DNA from 2 places in the Bradyrhizobium sp. CCBAU 51745 genome. Region 1 is predicted to be linked to the other one. Evidence: predicted binding sites of a transcription regulator. Region 1 holds the regulator's gene; the other holds the start of a gene.
What was found. The regulator LexA, encoded in region 1, represses DNA repair genes until DNA is damaged. The targets are predictions, from matches to a motif close to TGTTCNNNNTGTGTTCNG.

Region 2: the regulator LexA is predicted to act here: its motif matches at 1,701-1,718, upstream of XH98_RS25845 (ImuA family protein).

The regions. Positions count from the first base shown of each region.
Region 1 is NZ_LBJP01000070.1:35,790-39,285, reverse strand. It holds gene XH98_RS17255 (ComEC/Rec2 family competence protein) at 1-187, shown strand, start outside; gene XH98_RS17250 (hypothetical protein) at 277-711, opposite strand; gene XH98_RS17245 (hypothetical protein) at 904-1,107, opposite strand; gene lexA (transcriptional repressor LexA) at 1,293-1,994, opposite strand; gene XH98_RS17235 (molybdopterin molybdotransferase MoeA) at 2,170-3,381, opposite strand.
Region 2 is NZ_LBJP01000085.1:32,864-36,359, forward strand. It holds gene XH98_RS25840 (Y-family DNA polymerase) at 1-952, opposite strand, end outside; gene XH98_RS25845 (ImuA family protein) at 849-1,637, opposite strand; gene XH98_RS25850 (putative DNA modification/repair radical SAM protein) at 1,798-3,033, shown strand; gene XH98_RS25855 (UdgX family uracil-DNA binding protein) at 3,033-3,496, shown strand, end outside.

The sequences.
Region 1 (3,496 bases):
GCTGGCGCTGACACGTCGCGGCGATGGCTTTGCCATTGCGGCGGCGAGGGCGAGAGGCGCAAACCGCCCCTGGTCGCCGGCGGCGGCCGGCGATGGAGATTTCGAAGGGACCCTCATGCCGCGGTCCGCAGCTCCGCGCGCCAAGGACGCAACACCGTCCGAGGCCGACCTTCAGGCCGAGGATTGAGGCATGATCCGGACAAGCGCGGAGCGGTTCTCCGGCGCGACAAACGCGAAAACGCGTTTGCGCGGAGATCATGCCCAATTTTGGCCGGTTCAACCGATCGGCAGGCCCGGAGGTGTCGGCTGTCTGTCGGCGACAACTTGCGGCTTGTGCTCGCGCTCACCGAGCGGCTGGGTCACCGGCAGTTGCAGCACGGTTGCGCGCTGGCCTTCGACGAGCTGGGTCACCAGCACGTATTTGCCATCGGGGAATTCGATCGCGTCGTGATGACGATCGGGAATGTGCGGATCGACCTTGCCGAACTTGCCGACGCGCGAATTGATGGTGCGCGTCCAGATCCACCTGTTGTCGTAGCGGACGTTGTCGGCGAAGGCGAGCTCCGTTCCCGGCAGCAGGCAGACCGCGACCGACATGTCGGCTTCGGAGGCGAAGCCGCGCGTCGAGGTGCCGCGGAAGGTTGTCGTGACGATCGTCTCGCCGACCTCTGCGGGACGCGTCGCGACGGCATGCAAGCTATAGTCACACATCGGGTGCTCCTCATCAGCGATAGAGCACCCGCGCCTCTTCTGAGGCGCAGGCCTCTATCAGAGTGGAAGCCTGCGATCATATGCCATGTTGGGGGCAAATCTGCGGCTTGAGTCTGCAGGCTGCCATCACAATTTCTTTTTCAGACATCCGAGGAACAAAGACTGCTTCCGTGCATTCCGAGAGCTTCTTCGTTAGCGCCCAGCCGGTGCCGACCAACCCGAATAAGGCCAGGCCGGCTGCGCCTGTTGCCCGACGGCGTTGCGGGCACTGCGGAATTGTTCGTTCGTCGCCTGTGGCGCCCTGCGAACGTGATGCTGCGGCTGCGCAGCGAAGGTTTGCGACGCTGATATTGCGATCAGCGCGATCGCGACGGTGCTCAGAATAATCTTGCGCATGGCGGTCTCCTCGGTCTCGCAAGGCCTGCGAAGCGATGCGTGCTTCGTCATGGCGTGCCGGGGATGTAGCGCGGGAGAGGTGGCCGGATAATCAGTGCAAAACCAGAAAAACCAACCAGCCGGAGCGGACAATCGTCCGCTCCGATCTTGAGGGCGTGCTTGCCAGGTGGCGACGTGCGCCGCGTTCAGTATTTGCGGTACAGCCCGATCAGCTTGCCCTGGATCTTGACCCGGTTGGGCGGCAGGATCCGGACCTCGTAGGCGGCGTTTGCCGGCTCGAGCGCGATCGAGGCGCCGCGGCGGCGGAAACGCTTGAGCGTGGCTTCCTCGTCGTCGATCAGGGCCACCACGATATCGCCGGTGTCGCAGCTCTCGTTGCGCTGGATCAGCGCCATGTCGCCATCGAGAATGCCGGCATCGACCATGGAATCACCGCGGACTTCGAGCGCGTAGTGCTCGCCCGCGCCGAGCATGTCGGGCGGGACGCTGATGGTGTGGCTGCGCGTCTGCAAGGCCTCGATCGGCGTACCGGCCGCGATCCGGCCCATCACGGGAACTGCGACAGGGCGTTCGCCCTCATCGACGGGCGGGCTCGACATCGTGTGCACCTTGCCGAGATTGCCCTCGATGACGCTCGGCGTGAAGCCGCGACGGCTGCCGGCAGCCGCCTGGAGTTCAGGCAGCTTGATCACTTCGATGGCGCGGGCCCGGTTGGGCAGGCGGCGGATGAAGCCGCGCTCCTCGAGCGCAGTGATCAGGCGATGGATGCCCGACTTGGAGCGCAGGTCGAGCGCATCCTTCATCTCGTCGAAGGAGGGCGGCACGCCGCTTTCCTTCAATCGCTCGCTGATGAACCGCAGGAGCTCGTATTGTTTGCGCGTTAACATCTCGACCAAAATCCCCCTGACGATGTCGCTCGATTCCCAGACGCTGAATTCAGCAGTAAGCCGCTACATGCTCGAAACAAATCATGAACGGACACTATATGTTCGATACATGTTCCGCAACTGCTTAATTTACCGTGAACGCGACAAAGTTCGCGGGACGGTTGCGTCGGCGCGCTCACTCCGGCAGTCGCAACACCTCGCAAGGCGTGCCGGAAGCGGCCCTCGGTGCGAACGGCGCGCGCACGAGAAGTGCCTGTGCCGCAGCGAGATTCGCCAACAGTGAGGAATCCTGGTGGTTGACGGGAAGAGCGACGAGCGTGCCGTCGTCCCGCGTCTCCAGACGCGCACGCAGATAATCCTCGCGCTGGTCATTGGCCCCGAGGTCGCGACCGAGCACGGCGCGTTCGCGGCGATGATGAATCATTGAGCGGCCCGACAGCGCGCGAATCAGCGGCACCAGAAACAGGAAGCCGCAGACGTAGGATGACACGGGATTGCCGGGCAGGCCGATGACGCGCATCGGCCCGAGCTGCCCGTTCATCATCGGCTTGCCCGGCCGCATCGCGATCTTCCAGAACGCCATCGAGATACCTTCGTGCCGAAGCGCCTGCTGCACCAGATCGTGGTCACCGACAGACGCTCCGCCGGTCGTGATCAGGATGTCGGCGCCGGATTCGCGGGCGCGGCGGATGCCCGAGGTGGTGGCGGCAAGCGTGTCGGCGGCGACGCCGAGATCGATGGTGTCGGCACCCTCGCTGCGGGCGAGGGCGTGCAGGGCGTAGCCATTGGAATAGACGATCTGGCCGGGGCCGGGTGTCGAGCCCGGCATCACAAGCTCGTCGCCGGTTGCGAGAATCGCGACCTTAGGACGGCGATGAACGCTCAGCTGCGGATGGTTCATGCCCGCGGCGAGCGCAAGGTCCCGATCGGTCAGCCGTGCGCCCTTGCGCAGGAGCACGTCGCCCTCGCGGAAGTCGATCCCGGCGGGGCGAATGTGCCGCCCGGTGAGGGCAGCTTCCTTGATCGTGATGCGCTTGCCGTCCGCGATGGTGTCCTCCTGGATCACGACCGCATCGGCGCCGGCGGGAACGACGCCGCCGGTGAAGATCCGGACAGCTTCGCCGGCACCGACCGTTCCTGCAAATGGGCGGCCGGCTGCAACCTCGCCGACCACCGTGAGCTGCGCATCAACCTTCGCAGCATCAGCCGCGCGAACGGCATAACCATCCATCGCTGACATCGCCTCGGGCGGCTGCGTCCGGCGCGCCGCGACGTCCCGCGCGAGCACGCGATGGAAGGCCTGATCCAGAGCGATCATTTCCTCAGCCAAAGGCTCCGCACCGGCGAGCACGGCGGCAAGCGCATCGGAAACCGGCATCAGGGCCACGGCGAACTCCCGCAACGAGATCAAGGACTCGGTCGGGCAAGGTTCTAGCCGAGCGGGAGGGCCGACGCAAAAAGGGCTATACTGCTGCGAAGCTTACGCTTCGGGCACTAGGGCT
Region 2 (3,496 bases), on a different contig from region 1:
CGGCGCTTCGCGTCACCGGACGCCCGGTCTCGACCATGATCGCGCGCACCACGCCGTCGGTGCGGAAGAACGCAGCTTCCAGCCGCCGCGCGCCCTTGCCCTGCTTCTCCATGGACGCGATCAACGTGTCAGCGAGCCGCGACAGCGTCATCGCGATCATGGTGTCGGTCGCGATCGGCTCGGCAAAGCGTTTTTCCACGATGTAATCGGGCAGCGGCTTGCGCGGGCTGATCGGCGCATCGCCCTGCCCCAGCGCATGCGCGAGCAGCGTGGAAAACCGCGCGCCGAACCGCGCCGTGATTTCGGAGGCGTTGCGCGATGCGACATCGCCGATGGTTTTCAGGCCGGCGCGGCGCAGGCCGGTGGTGATCGCTTCGTCCGCACCGAGCGCGGACACCGGAAACCGGTCGATCGCCGCCGCCTCTTCGCCATCGGCAACGATGCTGCCCGTGGCCTGCCGCGTCAGCGTGCGCGCGCAGACCGACGTGCCGGCGATGGCCGCACTGACGGCAAAGCCTTGTCGACCGAGCGCCCGGACCAGCGTCTGCAACAAGGCAGCCTCGCCGCCGAACAGATGCGCGCAGCCGGTGATATCAAGGAACAGCCCATGCGGCGGATCGAGCGCCACCAGCGGGGTGAAGCGGTCGCACCAATCGGCGATGTCGCTGAGCGTCTTCGCATCAGCCACGACATCGGCGTCGAACACTTTCAAATCTGGGCACATCGCCCTCGCATTGGCCAGCGGTTGGCCGATATACAGGCCGAGGCGCTCTGCGGCCTCGTCCAGCGCATGGATTACCAATGCATTGACGTCCTTGATGACGACAATGTTCGGCTCATTGTTATTCTTACCCAGCCCGGCGCTGCTGAAGAAGCGCTGGATCCGGTCGATGGGCAGGCGCGGCAGCCACAGGCTGAGGATACGCCGACGGTTCACTGAACTGGCGCTCATCACATTTCCATTCCATGATCCACCGGCCACACGGGCCATGACGATTGCGCAACAGCTCGACATCGAAGCGCGGCGCGCCCCAGACATCCCAAACCGATCCTGGCGGTGAATGCGCCGCGCGCAGCATCCAGCGCGTCTCCGCGGTTGACGGCAGCGGCTGCGCCGCCATCCGCAGCAACAGGCCGGTGACGCCTGAGCCTTGCGCAGCCAGCGTCAGCTTGCGGCTCGCCACCAGGTCGAACTGCCTGGTCTCGCCCCAGAGCTCGAGCACGACGGCGCCGAGCGCATCGCAGGCGAGCGCATCGGCCGAGGTGCGCAGCGCGCTCTCCACGTCAGCCGCACGCACCATCACCACGCGGCGCGGATCGAGGCCGAGCTCGGCGAGCCCGCTCATCGACAGCGCGCCGGTCTCGATCTCCGAGAAATCCTGCCGCACCCACAATAGCGGCCGCTGCGTCGTGACGCGGCCCGCAAGCCCGGTGACAAAGCCGGCCGCGGCCGCGCCCTGGCGCCCTTCGCAAAACACCTCGTGGATCGCCGCGCGCGCGAGCCCGCCTTTCAGCGCGCGGTCTACTTCGCCGTGACCGAGCGCGACGCGGTCGTGGTGATGCACGACCTCCGCCGTCTCGATCCGTTCGATCTGGCTGCGCAAGGCCGCAAGCGCGCTCATGCGTGCGCCGCTCATGCTCGCCGCTCCTCAAAGATTGATGCCGTGGCTTTCAAAAGAAGAACCAACGGCTGGCTCATTTGTTCATGATATGTTCTAATATAAAGCTAACGGCAGCCGAAGAGTCAATCGAATTGGCGCGCCAAAGATTCATGAGCGGAATCAAAGAGATTCAAACATGGACATACAACGCAAGCTGGAAATTCTCGCGGATGCCGCCAAGTACGATGCCTCCTGCGCCTCCAGCGGCACCGAGAAGCGGGATTCCAGCGACGGCAAGGGCATGGGCTCGACTGCGCCGGCCATGGGCATCTGCCATTCCTACGCGCCGGACGGACGCTGCATCTCGCTGCTCAAGGTGCTGCTGACCAACGCCTGCAATTACGATTGCCTCTATTGCGTCAACCGCGCCTCCTCCAACGTGCCGCGCGCCCGCTTCACCATCGACGAATTGGTCAAGCTGACGCTCGATTTCTACCGGCGCAATTACATCGAGGGACTGTTTCTCTCCTCCGGCATCATCCGCAGCCCCGACTACACGATGGAGCAAGTGGTCAGCGTCGCGCGAAAGCTGCGCGAGGAGCATCACTTCCGCGGCTACATCCATCTCAAGACCATTCCCGAGGCCGACGATGCGCTGATCGCGGAGGCCGGCAAATATGCCGACCGTCTCTCCATCAACATCGAGATGCCTGAAGCCGCGAGCCTGCGGCAATTCGCGCCCGAGAAAGACGTGCGCGCGATCCGCCGCACCATGGGCCGGCTGCGGCTGAAGCTCGACGAGGCCGAGGAAGGCCGTAACGAAAAAACAAAGGCAAGACCGCAGCGTTTCGCGCCGGCCGGCCAAAGCACGCAGATGATCGTCGGCGCCGACAGCGCGAACGATCACACCATCCTCCACACCAGCGCCAATCTCTACGGCTCCTACCGGCTGCGGCGCGTCTACTACTCCGCCTTCAGCCCGATCCCCGATGCCAGCCGCGCCTTGCCGCTGGTGCAGCCGCCCTTGCTGCGCGAGCACCGGCTCTACCAGGCCGACTGGCTGATGCGTTTCTACGGCTTTGACGTCGGCGAGATCGTCGACGACAGCGCCATGCTGTCGCTCGATATCGATCCGAAGCTTGCCTGGGCGCTGCGCCATCGCGACCGCTTCCCGCTCGACGTCAACCGCGCCAGCCGCGAGGAGCTGCTGCGGGTGCCGGGCTTCGGCACCAAGGCGGTCGAGCGCATCATCGCGACGCGGCGCACCACCACGATCCGCCTCTCCGACCTGGCGCGGCTGCACGTCCCCAGGCACAAGGCGCTGCCGTTCATCATTCTCAGCGATCACCGCCCTTCGCCGCATCGTCTCGATGCTGCCGGACTGATCGAACGATTCAAGCCGAAAGCAACGCAATTGGGGTTTGGATTCTGATGCAGTACATGACCCTCGACAGCGAAACCGATTTCGACGGCTGGCGCAAAGCCGCCCGCAGCCTCGTGCTTCATCATGTGCGGCCCACTGACGTCACCTGGGCCGTGCAAGGCGGCGAAGCGGAGTTGTTTGCGCCGCCCGCACCGTCGCCGATCCTCGAAGTGAATGACGGCACGTTCAATGTATCAGGCAAATTCGTCGATCTCGCAAAATCGGCAATCCTGCATCGCGATCGCGAGCGCTTTGCGATCCTCTATCGGCTGCTCTGGCGGCTGAAGGACAATCACGATCTGATCGAGGTCGCGACCGATCCTGATGTTGCGCTGGTCACGGCGATGGCACGCGCGGTCCATCGCGACGAGCACAAGATGCACGCCTTCGTACGCTTTCGCGAGATCGGCCGCGAGCGCGACGCCCATTACGTCGCCTGGTTCGAGCCGGAACATCACATCGTCGAGCTCGC